Regions from separate parts of the Streptomyces sp. NPDC030809 genome, predicted to be linked through region 2. Evidence: riboswitches for the same ligand, from Rfam matches in the RefSeq annotation. Region 2 holds a riboswitch; the other holds the start of a gene.
The links. A riboswitch is a leader RNA that binds a small molecule or an ion and turns the genes downstream of it on or off. The one in region 2 is predicted to bind cyclic di-AMP.
Positions count from the first base shown of each region.

Region 1 (4,583 bases), on a different contig from region 2:
CCGCGTCCTCGTGCACTCCGCGAGCTTCGGCTCCAACGCCCAGGCCATGGCCGCCGGGCTGGCCGTGCTCGCGGTGATGGAGGACGAGGGCATCGTGGCCCGGGCCCGGGCCACCGGGGACCTGCTGCGCGGCCGGCTGGCGGCGATGGTGGACGAGTACGAGCTGCTGCACGCGGTGCGCGGGCGCGGGCTGATGGTCGGCATCGAGTTCGGCCGGCCCTCGTCGCTGGGCCTGCGCAGCCGGTGGACCATGCTGCAGGCGGCCCGCAAGGGGCTCTTCGCGCAGATGGTCGTCGTCCCGCTGCTGCAGAAGCACCGGATCCTCACCCAGGTGTCCGGGGACCACCTGGAAGTGATCAAGCTGATTCCGCCGCTGGTCGTGGACGAGAAGGACGTGGACCGGTTCGTCACGGCCTTCCGGGAGGTCATGGACGAGGCCCATGCGGGCGGCGGGCTGATGTGGGAGTTCGGCCGGACGCTGGTCAAGCAGGCCGTCGCGAACCGCTGAGCCGTGGGGCGGGCCCCCGGCGCGCCGAGTGGTCACTCGGGCCGGGGGCGGGGGCCCGCTCTCAGGCTTCCGGGGTGGAGGGGGCGGGCGACGCGATCGGTGCGGGCGGTGCGGATGACGCGGCCGGTGCGGGCGGGGCGGATGACGCGGCCGGTGCGGGCGGGCCGGAAGGCGAGGACGGCTCCAGGAGGCGGGTGCGCAGGCGCTCCAGGGTCGCCGGGCCGAGTCCGAGGCCCTCCGCGAGGTACGGGTCCACCCCGCCCCAGGTCTCCTCGATCGCCGCGAAGGCCGCGTCCAGGTAGTCGGTCCGCGCCTCGAAGAGGGGGCTCAGCAGGGCCATCACCTCGGGGGAGCGGGCGCCCTCGGCCTGCTCGCTGCGCTGGACGCGGTAGCGGTGGTGCGGCGCGTTCGACTCCAGGTAGTCCGTGACGATGGCCTCGCGCTCGACCCCCAGGGCGAGCAGGGTCACGGCGACGGAAAGCCCCGCCCGGTCCTTGCCCGCCGCGCAGTGCATGAGGACCGGCACGCTGTCCTCGGCGATCGCGTGCAGCACCCGGCTGTGCTCCGCGGTCCGCTCCCTGATCAGCTTCGCGTAGGACGTGCGCATGCGCTCTTCCGCGCGGCCCTCGCCCAGGACCTCGCGGAGGTGCCCGAGGCCGCCCTCGCGGACCATCTGCCAGAACTTGCCCCCGTAGGCCGGGTCGGACAGCGGGATGTTGACGTTGCGCACGCCGTCGAGGGCGACGTCCGCACCCTCCTGGGCCTGGTCCCCCGCGTTGCGGAAGTCGAAGACGGTGTGGAGTCCGAGCGAGTTGAGGTACTCGATGTCCGTTTCGGTGGCATGCGCCAGATGTCCGCTTCGGAAGAGATGCCCTGTACGTACCTGACGTCCGTCCGTGGTCGGAAGGCCGCCTACGTCACGGAAGTTGCGGACTCCGGCCAGTATCGGCTCGTTCGGTATGTGCTGGGTCACGTGGACTCCTGGCGGCTCGGGGGTGTGTCCGAATTGCACTACTTGGCGTCAAGTTACCGTAATAGCGGGGGAGATGTGCAGAGGGTGTGATCGGTGTGCGGCGGGCCCGTGAGCAGGATCATACGGTGACCGTGCGTGGCGGCGGCCGTGCATCGAAAGCCGTTGTGGGGAGGGCTGTTACGCGGATGCAATAGACGGACAGTGACCGGAATTCCGGCGATCATTCAGCTTCCCCATTCCTTTGGGGAATTCATGACTTGTTCCCTCCCTCCGCGCTGGATTACGTTCACCGCCGAGCCGGGTGGAAAGCCGAATCCTGCCGCCGCCCGGATACCGCAACCGACCAATTGCGTGCGGCAGGAGCGGGGGAACCAGGTAGGCCGCCGTTCCGGATCTTTCTCCCGGAGCAGCTAGGGGTGAAGCCGTATCCGTACGGCCGGGCATCTCCAGCCCGAACCCGACAGCTCACCTCGCAGGCGCCGGAGAGGAATTCGCCATGCCCGGAAAGGGTAAGCACCGCCGCCCGAAGGCCAGCCCGATCACCCGCGGTTTCGTCGCCGCCGGCACGGGCGGCGCGGCCCTCGCGCTGCCTCTCATGGGGGCCACCGGCGCCCACGCCGCGGAGCAGGCGGCCGCGCCGGCTGCCGCACCGGCCGTTGCCAACGCCGTCGTGCCGGCCGGGGCCCAGGTCGCGGCTCGGGTCGCCGCTCCGGCCGCCGCTCCGGCCGCGGCGCGGGCCACGTACACCGTGGCCGCGGGGGACTGCCTCTCCGAGATCGCCGCGGAGCACCACGTGCAGGGCGGCTGGCAGCGGCTGTACGAGGACAACCGGACGGCCGTCGGCTCCGACCCCTCCCTCATCCACCCGGGTCTGAAGCTGACCCTCGGCGGCAAGGGCGAGCACCGGGGCGAGGGCGAGCAGCACGCCTCGCGCGCCAAGCGGCAGCCGGTGAAGCGGGCCGAGCGGACGGCGTCCGCGGCGACCGGCTCCGCTTCTTCTGCCTCCTCCGCCTCCTCTTCTGCTTCCGCTTCTTCTTCCTCTTCCGCCGCGTCGGCCGCTTCCTCCGGGGCGGGTGCCTCCTCGGCCTCCGCCGCCGGGTTCGTCGCCCCCGTGACCGCCTCGATCTCCACCTCGTACCGCCTGGGCGGCAGCATGTGGTCCAGCGGGTACCACACCGGGGTCGACTTCTCCGTGGGCCTCGGCACCACCGTGCACGCCGTCGGCGCCGGCACCGTGGTCTCCGCCGGCTGGGCGGGCGCGTACGGCAATGAGGTGATCATCCGGCACGCGGACGGGCACTACTCGCAGTACGCCCACCTGTCCTCCCTCAACGTCTCCGCGGGGCAGACCGTCGGAGCGGGCGACTCCATCGGACTGTCCGGCTCCACCGGCAACTCGACCGGCCCGCACCTGCACTTCGAGATCCGCACCGGGCCGTCCTACGGCCAGGACGTCGATCCGCTCGCCTACCTGCGTTCGCAGGGCGTGAGCATCTGACCCCGTCCGCCGTCCGCGGCGGGCGTCGGCGGCCGGGGCCGGGATCCGAGGGGGATTCCGGCCCCGGCCGGGTTGCGGCTGCGCCGGGTCTGCGCCGGGCGCGCCGGGGGTGTGTCGGGGCTCCGTCGGGGGTGCCTCCGGGTTGCGTCGGGGGTGCCTCGGGGACGGGTGGGGCTGCTGTCTTCGTGCGGTATTCCCGCGGTATTCCTGACTCGTTCCGAATGGCCGAAACTGACCGGGTGGTATAGATCACCCCGCGTCAACCCCTTCCTACGGTCGCGTAGGTCACATCGCGCGGGGAAAGATGTGCTCCCGTGGCAGGCGATTCGACATTTCTCTCAGCAGGGCCCGGGCCCGTGACCCCCATCGGTTCGTACGTGGCACTCGGCGACAGCTTCACCGAAGGGGTCGGCGACCCCGGACCGGACGACACCTTCGTGGGCTGGGCCGACCGGCTCGCCGTGCTGCTCGCCGACCGGCGCGAGGAACACGACTTCCGCTACGCGAACCTGGCGGTGCGCGGCAGGCTGCTGGACCAGATCGTGGCCGAGCAGGTGCCCCGGGCCAAGGAGCTCGCCCCCGAACTCGTCACCTTCTGCGCGGGCGGGAACGACATCATCCGGCCCGGGAGCGACCCCGACGACGTGGCCGAGCGCTTCGAGGCGGCCGTCGCCGACCTGACCGGGGCCGTCGGCACCGTGATGATCACGACCGGTTTCGACACGCGCGGGGTGCCGGTCCTGCGGCACATCCGGGGGAAGGTGGCCACGTACAGCGCACACGTACGGGCCATCGCGGACCGCTACGACTGCCCCGTGCTCGACCTCTGGTCCCTGAAGTCGGTCCAGGACCGGCGGGCCTGGGACGACGACCGGCTGCACCTCTCCCCGGAGGGCCACACCCGGGTGGCGCTGCGCGCGGCCCAGGTGCTCGGCCTGGAGGTGCCGGCCGACCCCGACCAGCCGTGGCCGCCCCAGCAGCCGCGCGGCTCGGCCGAGGTCACCCGCGACAACATCCAGTGGGCGCGGGAGTACCTCGTACCGTGGATCGGGCGCCGGCTGCGGGGGGAGTCCTCCGGGGACCACGTGGAGGCCAAGCGGCCGGATCTGCTGCCGTTGTAGGGCGAGGCGAGGCGGGGCGGGGCGGGGCGGGTCCGGTGATTCGGGCTCGGGTGGGCTGGGGGCAGGGCTCGGGGTCGGGGTCGGGGTCGGTGGGTTCGGGCCGGGGCTGCGACTCGGGTGCGGGCTCGGGTGCGCTGAGGCGCCGGTGGGTTCCGTGAGGTTCTGCGGAATCCTTCGTGCCGGGTGTGCGTTGGGAAGGGCAGAACAGTGGTACGTCCAGCCCCCACCGCCTCAGGAGGCGCCTTGTCCGGCTCCCGACACCTGCGATCCCAGCTGCGTGCGAAGCGCCCGGCCGCCTTCGGCGCGGACCCGGTCGGCGCCCGGATGGAGCGGATCCGCCGTTCGCCGAACTTCGCCGACGGCGTGTTCCAGAACCCGCTGGGCGCCCGGCACCGGCCCTCCGGGTCGATGCTGGAGTTCGCGAAGGTCTACTTCCGGAAGGAAGAGCGTGTACGCCGGGCGCCCGCCGCCCCCATTCCGGTG
Region 1 covers NZ_JBVIDV010000011.1:55,816-60,398, forward strand. Annotated here, with positions in the region: gene ACZ407_RS16585 (aspartate aminotransferase family protein) at 1-508, shown strand, start outside; partial or broken gene ACZ407_RS16590 (tyrosine-protein phosphatase) at 690-1,481, opposite strand; cyclic di-AMP (ydaO/yuaA leader) riboswitch at 1,812-1,975, shown strand; gene ACZ407_RS16595 (M23 family metallopeptidase) at 1,978-2,979, shown strand; gene ACZ407_RS16600 (SGNH/GDSL hydrolase family protein) at 3,294-4,100, shown strand; gene ACZ407_RS16605 (MBL fold metallo-hydrolase) at 4,344-4,583, shown strand, end outside.
Region 1: it holds a riboswitch for cyclic di-AMP, as region 2 does, so the genes downstream of both, ACZ407_RS16595 (M23 family metallopeptidase) here and ACZ407_RS27480 (LysM peptidoglycan-binding domain-containing protein) in region 2, are expected to answer to the same signal.

Region 2 (4,583 bases):
GTCGACGGGATGCTGCGCGACGGCCCGCCCGCCGACCTGACCGAGCGGATGCTGGCCCCGTTCCCCCTCGCGGTGGTGTGCGAACTGATGGGCGTGCCCGCCGAGGACCGGCCCCGGATGCACGAATGGACCATGCTGATCCTTTCGTCCAGCGCCGGCGCCTCCCGCAGCGAGCAGGCGAAGGACGCGATGTCGGCGTACTTCGCCGAACTGCTGGAGCGGCGGCGCGGCAGCGGCGGCGAGGACATCGTCGGGCTGCTGGCGACCGCCGTCGGCCAGGGGGACGTCACCGCCTCGGAGGCGGTGGGCCTGGCCCTGCTCATCCAGATCGGGGGCGAGGCCGTCACCAACAACACCGGCAACATGGCGTACATCCTGCTGAGCCGGCCGGAGTTGGCGCAGCGCCTGCGGGAGCGCCCGGCGCTGCGGCCCACCGCCCTCGACGAGCTGCTGCGCTACATCCCGCACCGCAGTGCGGTGGGCCTGTCCCGGATCGCGATGGAGGACGTGACCGTCGCCGGGCACCGGATCAGGGCGGGCGAGGCGGTGTACGTCTCGTACCTGGCGGCGAACCGGGACCCGGAGGTCTTCCCCGACCCGGAGGAGATCGTCCTCGACCGCAGCCCCAACCCGCACGTCGCCTTCGGCTACGGGCCCCACTACTGCCTCGGCGGACTGCTCGCCCGGCTGGAGTCGGAGCTGATGGTGGACGCGCTGCTGGACCGCTTCCCCGGACTGCGGCTCGCGGTGCCGGAGCCGGAACTGCGGTGGCGGCCGGGGGCGCTGATCCGGGGCCCCGAGGGATTGCCGGTGACCTGGTGACCGTCTTCGCGCACTCCCCGGACGGCCTGCTGGTGCCCGCCGGGCACGGGCGGACGCTGGTCACCCCGGCCCACGAGGTCACCTTCAAGGTGACCGGCGAGCACTCCCGGGTGGCCTCCAGCTTCGAGGTCGTGGTGCCTCCCGGTTTCGACGTGGGCGCCCATGTGCACGCCCACAGCGAGGAGTTGTTCTACGTGCTCGAAGGGGAGCTGGAGGTGCTGGCCTTCGAGCCGCGCATCCGGACCAGCGAGGACTGGCGGAACTGGAAGTCCGCCACCGGGCGGCGGCCGGTGCACGCCGGGCCGGGCACGGTGATCGTGGTGCCGCCCGGCTGCCCGCACGCCTTCGCCAACCGGTCCCGGGAGCCGGCCCGGATGTTCTTCCAGTCCTCGCCGCCGCCGGACCACGAGCGCTACTTCGAGGAGCTGTTCGCGATCCTGTCCGGGCCGGGGCCGGTGGACGAGGAGGCCATCGCGGGCCTGCGGACCCGCTACGACATCGAGCAGCTCACCCCCCTGCGGCACGGCTGACCCCGGTCCCGCCCGGGCCGTACCGCTCCCCCGCCCCCGTCCGGCTCCGGCCGGCCGGGGGCTTGACCTTGCCCTCCGGGGCAAGGTCTAGCGTGAGCCGCAGCGGAGGCGGCGCCGACGGGGGGCCGCGCGGACGGCGGGGGCGGCATGAGGATCGGCGAGGCGGCGCGGCGGGCGGGGGCGACCGCGAAGGCGGTGCGCTACTACGAGTCCCTCGGGCTCATCTCCCCCGGCCGGCTGCCCAACGGCTACCGGGAGTACGGGGACCACGAGGTGCGCCTGGTACGGGAGATCAGGGCGCTCGGCGCGATGGGTATCCCGGTGGAGCGGACCCGCCCGTTCCTGGACTGCCTGGACGGCGGGAGCGAGCACGGCGACGACTGCCCGGCCTCGCTGGCCGGTTACCGGGCGGCGATCGAGGACCTGGACGCGCGCATCGAGGCGCTGACCGCCCGCCGATCGGCGCTGGCCGGACGGCTGCACTCGGCGGCGTACCGCAACAGCACGGCACGGCCCGGTCGGGAGGACCCGTACCGGCTGCCGGCCGGGCTGCCCGTGCCGGAGGACGACGGAGCCGCGGCGCACCTGCCGGGACTGGCCGCGCCGCCGCTCGCCCTGTCCGCCACGTCGGGCGGGACGGTACGGCTGGACCGGCTGGGCCCCGGCCGCACCGTCCTGTACGTCTACCCGCTGACCGGGCGCCCGGAGGCCGACCTGCCGGCCGGCTGGGAGGAGATCCCCGGGGCGCGCGGCTGCACCGCGCAGGCCTGCGGCTTCCGGGACCACCACCGGGAGCTGCTGGCGGCGGGGGCCCGGGTCTACGGGCTGTCCGGCCAGGACACCCCGTACCAGGCGGAGGTGGTGGAGCGGCTGGGACTGCCGTACCCGCTGCTGTCCGATCCGGACCTCGCCCTGGCGCGGGCGCTGGACCTGCCCACCTTCGAGTTCGAGGGCCGGACCCTCTTCAGGCGGCTGACGCTCGTCGTGCGGGACGGGAGGATCGAGCACGTCTTCCACCCGGTCTTCCCGCCCGACGAGCACGCCGGCCAGGTCCTCGCCTGGCTCTCCGGTCAGTAGGCGCCGAAGACGTTGTCGATCGAACCGTAGCGGGCGGCCGCGTAGTTGCAGGCCGCGGTGATGTTGGCGACCGGGTCGTAGGAGTCGGTCGAGGTGCCGGGCACGTGGTAGGCGCGGAAGGTGGGGTCGATCACCTGGAGCAGGCCCTTGGAGGGGATGCCGGCCGCCGCGTTCGAGTCCCAGTTGTTGATGGCGAGGGGGTTGCCGGAGGACTCGCGCATGACGTTGCGGTAGATCCCCTGGTAGCTGCCCGGGATGCCGTGGCGGGCCATGATGTCCAGCGACTCGCGGATCCAGCCGTCCAGGTTGTTCGGGTAGCTCACGGCCTTCGGGGCGGCGGTGGTCCGGGCCGAGCGGTCGGCGCGGGCCGGGGCCGCGGCCCGGTCGGCGGCGCTCTTCGCCTTCGCCGCCGCCGACTTGGCCGGCTTGGCCTTGGCGGGGTTGGGGGCGCCGAGGGTGAGCTTGAGGCCGGGGTGGATGAGCGCCGGGTCCCCGCCGATGACGTTCCGGTTGTCCTGGTACAGCTTCTTCCAGCCGCCGGTCACGTGCTGCGAACGGGCGATCCCGGAAAGGGAGTCGCCGGCCTTGACGGAATAGGTGGCCGGCCCCTTGGCGGGCGCCTTCCCCGGGGCTGCCGCCGGAGCGGACTTTGCGGTGGTGATGGAATGCACGGACTGCGCCGCCGCATTCGGGGCCGCGGCGTCGGCCACGCTGGCACCGATCAGCGGAAGGGCGAGGGCTGCGCCGCCCGTGCCGGCGGCGACGAAGCCGCGGCTGAGCGGGTTGTTCTTCGGGCGGCGGTGCTTACCCTTTGCGGGCATGGCGGTGTCCTCTCCGACGCCTGCGAGGTGAGCTGTCGGGTTCGGGCTGGAGCTGCCCGGCCGCACGGCGTGTGCGGCTTCACCCCGAGCCGTCCCGTGTCCGGGCCGGCGGCCTGCCTGGTTCCCCCGCTCCTGCCGTGTCGCGCGTGGGTGGATGGATGTCCGGGCGGCGGCAGGATTCGGCGTTCCGCTCGGATTGACGGTGACGCTAAAGGAAGCAGGGCGCACAGAACAAGACGTGAATTGCACGAGGAAATGAAATTGACCGATCCACCGGAAAAGGATCATTCCGCACCGCCGGAGGGCGTCCCCAACTTCCGGGCGGCACAAGGGCCGCGGCCGGCTCCCGTGGCTTCGCACGAGGATTCCGCGTGACCCACCTCACGGGCCCCGCGCCGAATACGGCATGAGTGGATATGGAGGCATGAAGAAGCCGAATTCGGACATTGCCCCCTGTCGGCGTAGGCCGGGGTGGGCCATGCTGTGATCCGCCCGCCCGGGCGAGGGGTCCGGGGCGGCGGCGGACGAGGGGGCGCGGAGTGGGCACGGTGGACGGCACGGTGGACGGCGCGGCGGGCGGCAGGGCGGACGGCACGGACGGGGTGCGGATCGAGCGGGACGGGCCGGTCTTCACGGTGGTGCTGGACCGGCCGGGGGTGCGCAACGCGGTCGACGGACCGGCGGCGGCGGCGCTCGCGGCGGCCTTCCGCACCTTCGACGCCGACCCGGAGGCGGCCGTGGCCGTGCTGTGGGGCGAGGGCGGCACCTTCTGCGCGGGCGCCGACCTCAAGGCGATGGGCGGCGGGCGGGGCAACCGGGTGGCCGAGGACGGGGACGGCCCCATGGGCCCGACCCGGATGGAACTGGGCAAACCCGCTATTGCCGCCATTTCCGGCCATGCCGTGGCGGGCGGCCTGGAGCTGGCGCTCTGGTGCGACCTGCGGGTGGCCGAGGAGGACGCCGTCCTCGGGGTCTTCTGCCGGCGGTGGGGCGTGCCGCTGATCGACGGGGGCACCGTACGGCTGCCGCGGCTGATCGGCGAGAGCCGCGCGATGGACCTGATCCTCACCGGGCGCGCCGTGCCCGCGCCGGAGGCGTACGGGATGGGGCTGGTGAACCGCCTCGTGCCGCCGGGGCAGGCCCGGGCGGCCGCCGAGCGGCTGGCGCACGAGATCGCGGGGTTCCCTCAGCTGTGCCTGCGGCAGGACCGGCTCTCGGTGCGCGAGCAGCACGGCCTCGACGGGGCGGCGGCCCTGCGCAACGAGTACCGGCACGGCCTGGTGCCGCTGTCCGCCGGGGAGACCCGGGCGGGGGCCGCCCGCTTCGCGGCGGG
Region 2 covers NZ_JBVIDV010000023.1:118,617-123,199, reverse strand. Annotated here, with positions in the region: gene ACZ407_RS27495 (cytochrome P450) at 1-822, shown strand, start outside; gene ACZ407_RS27490 (cupin domain-containing protein) at 819-1,352, shown strand; gene ACZ407_RS27485 (redoxin domain-containing protein) at 1,500-2,429, shown strand; gene ACZ407_RS27480 (LysM peptidoglycan-binding domain-containing protein) at 2,423-3,250, opposite strand; cyclic di-AMP (ydaO/yuaA leader) riboswitch at 3,253-3,413, opposite strand; gene ACZ407_RS27475 (crotonase/enoyl-CoA hydratase family protein) at 3,799-4,583, shown strand, end outside.